3 regions of the Streptomyces sp. YIM 121038 genome follow, and region 2 is predicted to be linked to each of the others. Evidence: riboswitches for the same ligand, from Rfam matches in the RefSeq annotation. Region 2 holds a riboswitch; each other region holds the start of a gene.
What was found. A riboswitch is a leader RNA that binds a small molecule or an ion and turns the genes downstream of it on or off. The one in region 2 is predicted to bind cobalamin.

Region 1 (3,200 bases), 6.7 Mb from region 2:
ATCCGCCCGCGCTCGTCCACGACGATCGACTCCACCCAGTCGGGGATGCGCGCCACCTGGACCGGCGTACCCCGCCCCGGGGCGGCACAGGCCGGTGCCGCGGACGCGGGGGCGGGTGCGAGCACACCCGCGGCCGCGGCCAGCAGGGCCATCGACGCGATGCCGCGGCCCGGCCCGCGCAAGACTCCGCGCGGCCTCCGGCTCACCTTCAACGTCATCGGTTCTCCTCCGTCGTCGGGTCGTGTGCCGGGCGAAGTATCGGCTCCGGGAGCGGCGAGCACCACCGTCGGGAGGCGTCGGCTTGGGCACACCGGTGGCGGGCGCGGGCGGCGGCGCACGCCGTAGGGTCGGCGTATGCGCATCGTGTCCCTGCTCCCCGCCGCCACCGACATCGTCGCCGAACTCGGCCTGATGGAGGGGCTCGTCGGGCGCACCCACGAGTGCGACTGGCCACCCCGGGAGGTGGCGGGCGTGCCCGTGGTGACCGGTGCCGATCTGGACCAGGACGCCTTGAGCAGCCGTGAGATCTCCGACGCGGTGGGCGGGTCGGCGCACTCCGGGTCCTCGCTGTACTCCCTCGACACCGAGGCCCTCGCGGCCCTGCGCCCCGATGTGGTCCTCACCCAGGACCTGTGCGACGTCTGCGCGGTGTCGTACGAGCGGGTCAGCCGCACCGTGCGGCTCCTGGACGCGGACACCCGCGTCCTGAGCCTGGAGCCGCGCACCCTCGACGACGTGCTGGACTGTCTGGTCACGGTCGGCTCCGTGCTCGGGGTGCGGGGGCGCGCCGCGTCGCGCCGGGACGGACTGCGGGCCCGTCTCGACCGGGTGCGCGCGCTGACCGCGGGGCGTGCGCGGCCCCGGGTGGTCGCGATCGAGTGGCTGGACCCGCTGTGGCCCGCCGGGCACTGGGTGCCCGAGCAGATCTCCGCCGCCGGGGGCGAGGCGCTCCTCGCCGGGCCCGGGGAGCACACCGGGCCCATGACGTGGGACGCGGTGCGGGCGGCCCGGCCCGACGTGCTGCTCGTGCTGCCCTGCGGCTTTCCGCCCGAGCGGACGCTGCGCGAGACGGACCTGCTCACCCGGCTGCCCGGCTGGTCGGAGCTGCCCGCCGTCCGGTCGGGGCGCGTCTGGGTCCTGGACGGGCCCGCGTACTTCAACCGGCCGGGACCGCGCGTGGTCCGCGGGGCGGAGGTGCTGGCCCACGTCCTGCACGGGGTGGGCGCCGGGGCGGCGGTGACCGCGGGCGAGGCGCGCCCGCTGCCCTGACCTGAACGCGCCGCCCCGGCGCGGTGGTTCAGGACACCGCGCGGCGTCGCGGCGGGGTGAAGGCGTACAGGTCGAGGATCTCCGGCCGCGGAGCGACGCCGGGGCCCCCGGCGCGGACCCAGGCGACGATGTCCTCGGTCGCGTCCGCGTCGTTGACCAGGCCGAGCCACACCGGCCGGGCACCGGCCGCCCGGCCCTCGGCGGAGGGCTGGACCACGATGACGTTGGCCTGGTCGCACACGTCCAGGCAGGCGGAGACGCGTACGGGTGCCTCGGCCCGCAGGCGCGCGGTCTGTGCGGCGTGGTCGACGCCGGTCACCTTCGGAGTGCCGCAGCAGCAGTCCCGGCAGACGACGACCCGGCAGGGCGCCGGGCCGGTGGCCGTGTCGTGACTTCCTGCGGTGCCGGACGACTTCCGGGCCTGTCTTGCGGGCATGCCGCGTCCTGCCTCTCTCCGGGGAGATCCGCCCCGGTGTTGTGCGGAGGAGGCGACCGCGTGAGTCTCCTGGCTTACGGGTCGCTGTCCGTCCCGGCCTTCCCACCCCCTGCGGGGCGGTGGCAGGCCGGGACGCGCTCGCCGATCACAGTGGCGGGACCGCGCCGGATTCACACCGGCTTCCTCGGACCGCCGTCGCCTTGTCGCCCGTCATCATTCCATCCGGCGGCCCCGAGCGGCCCGGGGGTCCCGCTCCGGAACCTCGTCAGCCGCCGCACAAGGTCACCGGCAGGGCCTGGACGCTGTTGCTGACGAAGGACGGCAACGGCACCAACTCCGCGCGCGGCACGGCGAGCTCCATGTCCGGGAACCGCCCGAACAGGCCCGGCAGCGCGATGCCCACCTCCAGCCGGGCCAGGGCCGCGCCGAGGCAGTGGTGCGGGCCGTGACCGAAGGAGAGGTGCCTCGGCCGTGGCCGGGCGGTGTCGAACTCGGCGGCGTCGGGGCCGAATCGGTCGGGATCCCGGCCCGCGGCCGCGTACGAGGCCAGGATGGCCTCGCCGCGCGGGATCACCACGTTCCCGACGGGGATGTCGTCGAGGGCGTAGCGCAGCGGGAAGTGCGCGACGGGCGGGTCCCAGCGCAGGGTCTCCTCCACCACGGCGTCCCACGGCCGTTGCCCGGTGGTGACGGCGGCGCGCTGCTCGGGGTGGGTGAGCAGCGCCGCGGTCGCGTTGGTGATCAGGTTGAGGGTGGTGCCGTGGCCCGCGACGAGGACGAGGATCAGGGTGCCGATCAACTCCGGCTCCGAGAGCCGGTCCCCGTCGTCACGCGCGGCGATCAGCTGGCTGGTCAGGTCCTCCCCCGGCCGCTTCCGCCGGTCGGCGACGAGGTCGGCGAGCAGCGCGTGCAGGCGTTGTTGGGTGGTGAGGGTCTCTTCGGGCGGGGTGACGCTGCTGGTCAGGCTGGCGGAGAGGTTCCGGAAGTCGTCGAAGCGCTCGTGGGGCACGCCGAGCAGGTCGCCGATCACCGCCATGGGCAGCGGATAGGCGAAGTGGCGGCGCAGGTCCACGGGATCGGTGCCGCCCTCGGCGAGGCCGTCGAGGAGGCTCTGGGTGACCGCCTCGACGCGGGGCCGCATCGCGGTGACGCGCCGCGCGGTGAAGGCCTGCGTGACCAGCTCGCGCAGTCGGCGGTGCTCCTCTCCGTCGGCGGTGGTCATGCCGCGGTTGGTGACCATGCCGATCAGCGGCCAGCCCTCCGGCACCTCTCCCGCCCGCAACGCGGACCAGTGCGCCGGGTCCTTCGCCGTACGAGGGTCCGCCAGGAGTTCCTGGAGGAGTTGGTGGCGGGTGAGGACCCAGGCGGGCACTCCACCGGGGAGCCGCACGCGCACGGCGGGGCCGATCGCGCGGAGCCTCCGGTTCTCGCCGTGCAGGTCACCGGCGCTCGCGTCGAGGCGGAAGAGAGGGGGTTGGCTGTCCACGGGTCACCT
Region 2 (3,200 bases):
AGATCACCAGGGCCACGGCGAGGACCGCCGCGCACACCGCCACGTCCGTCCAGTCCGCGCCGCTCAACGAGCCGAGCAGCCAGAACAGGACGCCGCGCGTCGTCTCCGCGTCCGCGGCCGTCAGGATGACGAAGGAGGTGAGGGAGGAGAAGAGCTGCATGGCCGCGACGCCGGACAGGACCACGCGGTCCGTGGTGGCGCCCAGGGCCTGGCTGAGGAGCAGCACGAAGCCGAACGCGCACAGGGCCCCGGCGAAGGCCCCGCCGGAGACCGACACCGCTCCCCCGCCGACCCCGAGGACCACCACCGCCACCGCGCCCGTGGACGCCCCGGAGGACACCCCGAGGACGAAGGGGTCGGCGAGCGGATTGCGCAGGAGCGACTGGAGGACCGCGCCGCACACGGCGAGGCCCGCCCCGCAGACGCCCGCGAGCAGGGTGCGCGGCATGCGCAGGTTCCACACGATGCCGTCGCGCAGCGGGGTGAGCCGGGCCTCGCCCCAGCCGAGGTGGGCGGCCACCGCCGCCCAGACGTCCGGTACGGAGATGTCGGCCGGGCCGATGGTGACGGCGACGGCCACCGAGAGCGGGAGCGCCACCAGGCCCGCCGCCCACAGCAGGGCCGTGCGCCAGGCGCCGGACCGGAGGCGCGGGCCGCCGCGGGCCCGCTCGCGTGCGGCCGTGCTCACCGCGCCAGGCCGAACGCGCGCAGCCCCGCCGCGACTTGCTCGATGCCGTCGACCGTGCGGATCGTCGGGTTGAGGGCCTGGCCGCTGAGCAGCACGTACCGCTTCTTCTTCACGGCCGTGAGGTTCTTGGTGACGGGGTTGGACTCCAGGAACCTGATCTTCTGGCGGGCGCTCTCGGCCGACTGGGCCTTGCGGGTGAGGTCGCCGATGACGAGGACGTCCGGGTCGCGGTCGGCCACGGTCTCCCAGTTGATCTGGGGCCACTCGGCGCGCGTGTCGGCGAAGACGTTGCGGACGCCGAGGGCGCGGGTGATGACGCCGGGCGCGCCGCAGCAGCCCGCGATGTAGGGCGCCTTGGAGTCGGAGAACCAGTACAGGACGGACGCGTCGGACGCCTTGAGCGTCCGCTTCGCCCTGGTCACGCGGGACTTGAGGTCCGCGACGAGGCGCTCGCCGCGCGCCTGGACGTGGAAGACCCGGGCCAGGTCGCGGATCTCGCCGTAGACGGTGTCCATGGTGAGCGTCTTGGTGCGGGTGCCGTCGCCGTCGCCGCCGTTGTCCTTGCCCGCGCAGTCGGTGGGCGAGACGTAGACGGGGACGCCGAGCTCGGTGAACTTGGCGCGGTCGGCGACGCCGCCCTTGCCGACGGTGTAGAGGAACGACGCGCTGACGAAGTCCGGCTCCTTGGAGAGGACCTTCTCCAGGGACGGGTAGCGGTCGGCGAGGCGCTCGACCTTCGCGTTCTGCTTCTTCAGGCGGGGCAGGACCGGGTCGGTCCAGGTGCCGGTGCCGGCCATGCGGTCGGCGAGGCCGAGGGAGAGCAGGATCTCCGTGGAGCCCTGGTCGAGGGAGACCGCCCGCTTCGGCGGGGCCGTGACCTCGGCCTTCTGGCCGCAGGAGGTGACCGTCACCGGGTAGCCCGCGGCCTTGGCACCGGCGTCCTGCCGCTGCGCGGAGCCGCCGCCGCAGGCGGTGAGCAGGAGCAGGCCGCCCGCCGCGAGCAGCGCGGTCAGACGCGGCCCGGGGGCGGTGCGGGCACCGGGGGCGGCGCTGCGGGGACGGGCGGCCGCGCGGCGTGCGCGAGGGGCAAGAGGGGGCACAGGACTTCCCGGGTCTCATGGCTCATGCGCGGAGCCTGGTCTGCGAAACCCCGCCGCCCGGCGCGCGGTCGGCGGTGCCAGCAGGTCTTCGGACTCGGGTTCGTCCGGGCGGGGCCGCCTTCCCGGATGTCCGTGACATCCAGTGGCCGCTGGTCCCGCCCGTCCCCCTCACCGCTGCGCGTCAGTTCCGGATTCCCACCGGATTCCCTGGCCCGGGTACGGGCGCGACTGGCGTGCGCAAGCTATCACCCCGCCGCGGGCCGGGAGGACGTCACCCCTGCTCGGGGCGTGGTTCGCCGCGGTAGGTGCCGAAGGACCACTTGTTGCCCTCCGGGTCCGCGACAGCGAACTCGCGGCTGCCGTACGGCTGGTCCTCTATCTCGCGGATGACCTTCACGCCCGCCTCCTTGAGGCGGCGGTGGAGGGCGTCGACGTGATCCGTGACGACGTACGCGCCGAACGTCCCCGGCTTGAGGCACCACTCGGCCGACCGCGGGTCGTAGGAGCCGAGCATGACGCCGCCGCCCTCGGGCCAGTCGAGCTGGGCGTGGGCGACGCGGCCGCCGTCCTCGTACACGGCGGTGCGCAGGAAGCCGACGGTGGTGACGAGGAAGTCGATGAGGGCGGGGGCGTCGTGGGCCTGGAAGGTGGGCCAGACGTCGGGGGCGCGGAGGTTCGGGGTGGTCCGAGTGCTCTGTACCGCTTCGTTGGTGTTCATGTCCCTCAGTCTTCGCCGTCGCGGTGCCCCCCGGCTTGGATATTCCGGCACTCCTCGGCCAGCCAGGCGCTCGGGCTCGCGCCCGTGTACTGGCGGAAGTCGCGCACCAGGTGGGAGTGGTCGTAGTAGCCGCAGTCGGCGGCGACGCGGGCGAGGTCGGCGGGCGCGCCCGCGACGACCGCGCGCACGACCCGCGCCTTCGCGTGCTGGAAGCGCATCAGGCGGGCGGCCTGCTTGGGCGGCACGCCGGTCTCGGCGCGGAACAGGGCCGTCAGGCGGCGTTCGCTGAGCGCGACGTGCGCGGCCAGGCCCCGCAGGGTGCCCGCGCCCCGGTGCCGGGCGAGCCAGGCCCAGGCCTCGGCGACCTCGGGGCGCACCGGGGCGAGGCGCCCGGCGTCGGCGGCGCGGCGCGCCAAGTAGGCGTTGAGGCAGGCGAACCGCTCGTCCCAGCCGTCGGCCTCGCACAGCCGCTCGCGGACGTCGGCGGCGATCCGGCCGAGGACGTCCGTGCCGTCGGTGACGAGCCGTCCCGTCAGCTCGGCGGCCGGGAGGCCGAGGAGCGAGCGGGCCGCGAGCGGGTGCACGGCGAGCTGGATGCCCGCCTGGTGCTCGGGCTGCACGACGTACGCCGGGCTCTGGTGCAGCCCGCCCACGACGATGTCGGTGCGCACGGCGTCGGGCCCGGTGGCCTGCT
Region 3 (3,200 bases), 5.9 Mb from region 2:
TGGCTCTCGGCCCAGCGGGCCGCGGCGGTCTTCAGACCGGAGAACGAGAAGGCGTACGGGTCGTCGCGCGGCCCGGTCAGGGGGCGCGGGAAGGCCACCGCGTCCGGCGAGCCCGCGCGGGCCGCGCGGTCGACGGCGGGACCGCCCGGGTAGGGCAGCCCGAAGACGCGGGCCACCTTGTCGAAGCACTCCCCCGCGGCGTCGTCCAGGGTGTCGCCCAGGTGGGTGATGGGGTCCCGGGCGAGGTCGCGCACGAGCAGCAGCGAGGTGTGGCCGCCGGAGACGATGAGGACCACGCACGGGTCGGGCAGCGGCCCGTGCTCCAGGGTGTCGGCGGCGACGTGCCCGGCCAGGTGGTGCACGCCGTACAGCGGTACGTCGAGCGCGTACGCGAGGCCCTTCGCCCCGGCGAGGCCGACCTGGAGGGCGCCGGAGAGCCCCGGCCCGGTCGTCACGGCCACGGCGCCGATGTCGCCGAGCCGCAGCCCCGCCCGGTCGAGGGCGCGGCGGACCACCGGGTTCAGCGCGTGCACGTGGGCGCGGGCGGCGATCTCGGGGACGACGCCGCCGAAGCGGGCGTGCTCGTCCATGCTGGACGCGACGGCGTGCCCGAGCAGCCGCCCGTCCCGCACGAGACCTGCCCCGGTCTCGTCGCACGAAGACTCGATCCCCAGAACGATCCGAGGGGGTGCCATGCGTGTACTCCCGCTTCTTCCGCGTGCCGACCGGCCCGGCTACTGCATCACCATAGTAATTGCAAGCAATGTGCAGTAAGCCGCGCCCACCGTCTTCCCCCCTCCCCCGGACAGGGGTTCATCACATACGCTTGCGGCGCGACTGGTTCGTCCTGCCCGCCAGGCAGTGGCGTCGTAAGAGGGAACCCGGTGGAAATCCGGGACTGCCCCGCAGCGGTGAGTGGGAACGACCGCCGTCATACGCACTGGGTCCGGCACGGACCCGGGAAGCGACGGCCAGTAGGTGACCTCCTCGGAGGTCTCGCCCGCGAGTCCGAAGACCTGCCCGTTGCCCGTGCGCGCCCCGGCGTGCGCGGCTCACCGGTGACCTCGTGGGCGGGTCGGCGTACACATCGGGCACAGGCGCGCGGCCATCGACGGCCGTGGCCGGTCGGCCGGTCTGTTCCTCCTTCGCGCTCCCGATCGTCCCGGGACCCACACGACATTGCTCGCGAAGGAGAGTTCTGTGACAGACAAGTCCGCAGCCGCGGCGGCACGGGCCACCGTGTACGGCTACCCCCGTCAGGGCGCAGACCGGGAGTTGAAGAAGGCCGTCGAGGGCTACTGGAAGGGCCGCGTCAGCGCTGCGGGCCTGCGGGAGACGGCGGCCCTGCTGCGCCGCACGAACTGGGAGCAGCTCGCGGACGCCGGTGTCCACGAGGTCCCGACCGGCGACTTCTCGTACTACGACCACGTCCTGGACACCAGCGTGATGGTCGGGGCGATCCCCGCCCGGCACCGCGCCGCCGTCGCGGCGGACCCGCTGGCCGGCTACTTCGCTATGGCCCGGGGCACCGCGGAGGTGGCGCCCCTGGAAATGACCAAGTGGTTCGACACCAACTACCACTACCTGGTGCCGGAGCTGGGCCCGGACACCGTCTTCGCGGCGGACGCGACGAAGCAGGTCGCCGAGGTGAAGGAGGCGCTCGCGCTCGGCCTCGCCGCGCGCCCCGTGCTCGTCGGCCCGGTCACCTATCTGCTGCTCGCCAAGCCCGCGCCGGACGTCGACCCGGGATTCGAGCCGCTGACCCTCCTGGACCGGCTGCTTCCCGTGTACGCGGAGGTCCTCGCCGACCTGCGGGCGGCGGGCGCCGCCTGGGTGCAGCTGGACGAACCCGCGCTCGTGCAGGACCGCACGCCCGCCGACCTGAACGCGGCGGCCCGCGCCTACCGCGACCTGGGCGCGCTCGACGACCGCCCGAAGCTGCTCGTCGCCTCCTACTTCGACCGGCTCGGCGAGGCGCTCCCGGTGCTCGCCAAGGCGCCCGTGGACGGACTGGCCGTCGACTTCACGGGGCCCGCCGCCGCCAACCTGGACGACCTCGCGCGGGCGGGCGGCCTACCCGGCAAGCGCCTGGTCGCGGGTGTCGTCGACGGGCGCAACATCTGGATCAACAACCTGGAGAAGTCCCTCAGCACCCTCGGCACCCTGCTCGGGCTCGCCGACCGCGTGGACGTCGCCGCCTCCTGCTCCCTGCTGCACGTGCCGCTGGACGCCGCCGTCGAGCGCGACATCGACCCGCAGGTCGCCCGCTGGCTCGCCTTCGCCCGGCAGAAGACGACCGAGCTGGTCACCCTGGCCCGCGGTCTGTCCCAGGGCCCGGACACCATCGCCGCCGAACTCGCCGCGAACCGCGCCGACCTGGCGTCGCGCGCGGGCTCCGCGCTCACCCACGACCCGGCGGTGCGGGCCCGCGCCGCCGCCGCGACCGCCGCCGACGCCCGGCGCGCGCAGCCCTACCCCGAGCGGGCCGCCGCCCAGCGCGCGAGCCTGGGCCTGCCGCTGCTCCCGACGACCACCATCGGCTCGTTCCCGCAGACCACCGAGTTGCGGGCGGCCCGCGCCGATCTGCGCGCGGGCCGCATCGACGCGGCCCGGTACGAGGAGCGCATCGAGTCCGAGATCCAGGCGGTGCTCTCCTTCCAGGAGAAGGCGGGCATCGACGTCCTGGTGCACGGCGAGCCCGAGCGCAACGACATGGTCCAGTACTTCGCCGAGCAGCTCACCGGCTATCTGGCGACCCGGCACGGCTGGGTCCAGTCGTACGGCACGCGCTATGTGCGGCCGCCGGTGCTCGCCGGTGACATCTCGCGCCCGGAGCCGATGACGGTGCGCTGGACCGCGTACGCGAACGCGCTCACCGACCGGCCCGTCAAGGGCATGCTGACCGGCCCGGTGACGATGCTCGCGTGGTCGTTCGTCCGTGACGACCAGCCGCTCGGCGACACCGCGCGCCAGGTGGCGCTCGCCCTGCGCGACGAGGTGAACGACCTGGAGGCGGCGGGCACGTCGGTGATCCAGGTCGACGAGCCCGCGCTGCGCGAGACCCTGCCGCTGCGCGCCGCGGACCGGGCCGCGTACCTGCGGTGGGCGACGGAGTCCTTCCGGCTCACCACGAGCGGCGTGCGGCCCGAGACGCAGATCCACACCCACATGTGCTACGCGGAGTTCGGCGACGTCCTCCA

Region 1: another riboswitch for cobalamin. It lies ahead of C9F11_RS40785 ((2Fe-2S) ferredoxin domain-containing protein); the one in region 2 lies ahead of C9F11_RS12450 (ABC transporter substrate-binding protein).
Region 3: another riboswitch for cobalamin. It lies ahead of metE (5-methyltetrahydropteroyltriglutamate--homocysteine S-methyltransferase); the one in region 2 lies ahead of C9F11_RS12450 (ABC transporter substrate-binding protein).

The regions. Positions count from the first base shown of each region.
Region 1 is NZ_CP030771.1:9,641,264-9,644,463, reverse strand. Features, by position in the region: gene C9F11_RS40795 (SMP-30/gluconolactonase/LRE family protein) at 1-218, opposite strand, end outside; gene C9F11_RS40790 (cobalamin-binding protein) at 355-1,269, shown strand; gene C9F11_RS40785 ((2Fe-2S) ferredoxin domain-containing protein) at 1,298-1,705, opposite strand; cobalamin riboswitch at 1,768-1,891, opposite strand; gene C9F11_RS40780 (cytochrome P450) at 1,971-3,191, opposite strand.
Region 2 is NZ_CP030771.1:2,971,185-2,974,384, forward strand. Features, by position in the region: gene C9F11_RS12445 (iron chelate uptake ABC transporter family permease subunit) at 1-619, opposite strand, end outside; gene C9F11_RS12450 (ABC transporter substrate-binding protein) at 685-1,701, opposite strand; cobalamin riboswitch at 1,850-2,036, opposite strand; gene C9F11_RS12455 (VOC family protein) at 2,060-2,506, opposite strand; gene C9F11_RS12460 (helix-turn-helix domain-containing protein) at 2,512-3,200, opposite strand, start outside.
Region 3 is NZ_CP030771.1:8,877,555-8,880,754, reverse strand. Features, by position in the region: gene tsaD (tRNA (adenosine(37)-N6)-threonylcarbamoyltransferase complex transferase subunit TsaD) at 1-695, opposite strand, end outside; cobalamin riboswitch at 822-1,039, shown strand; gene metE (5-methyltetrahydropteroyltriglutamate--homocysteine S-methyltransferase) at 1,201-3,200, shown strand, end outside.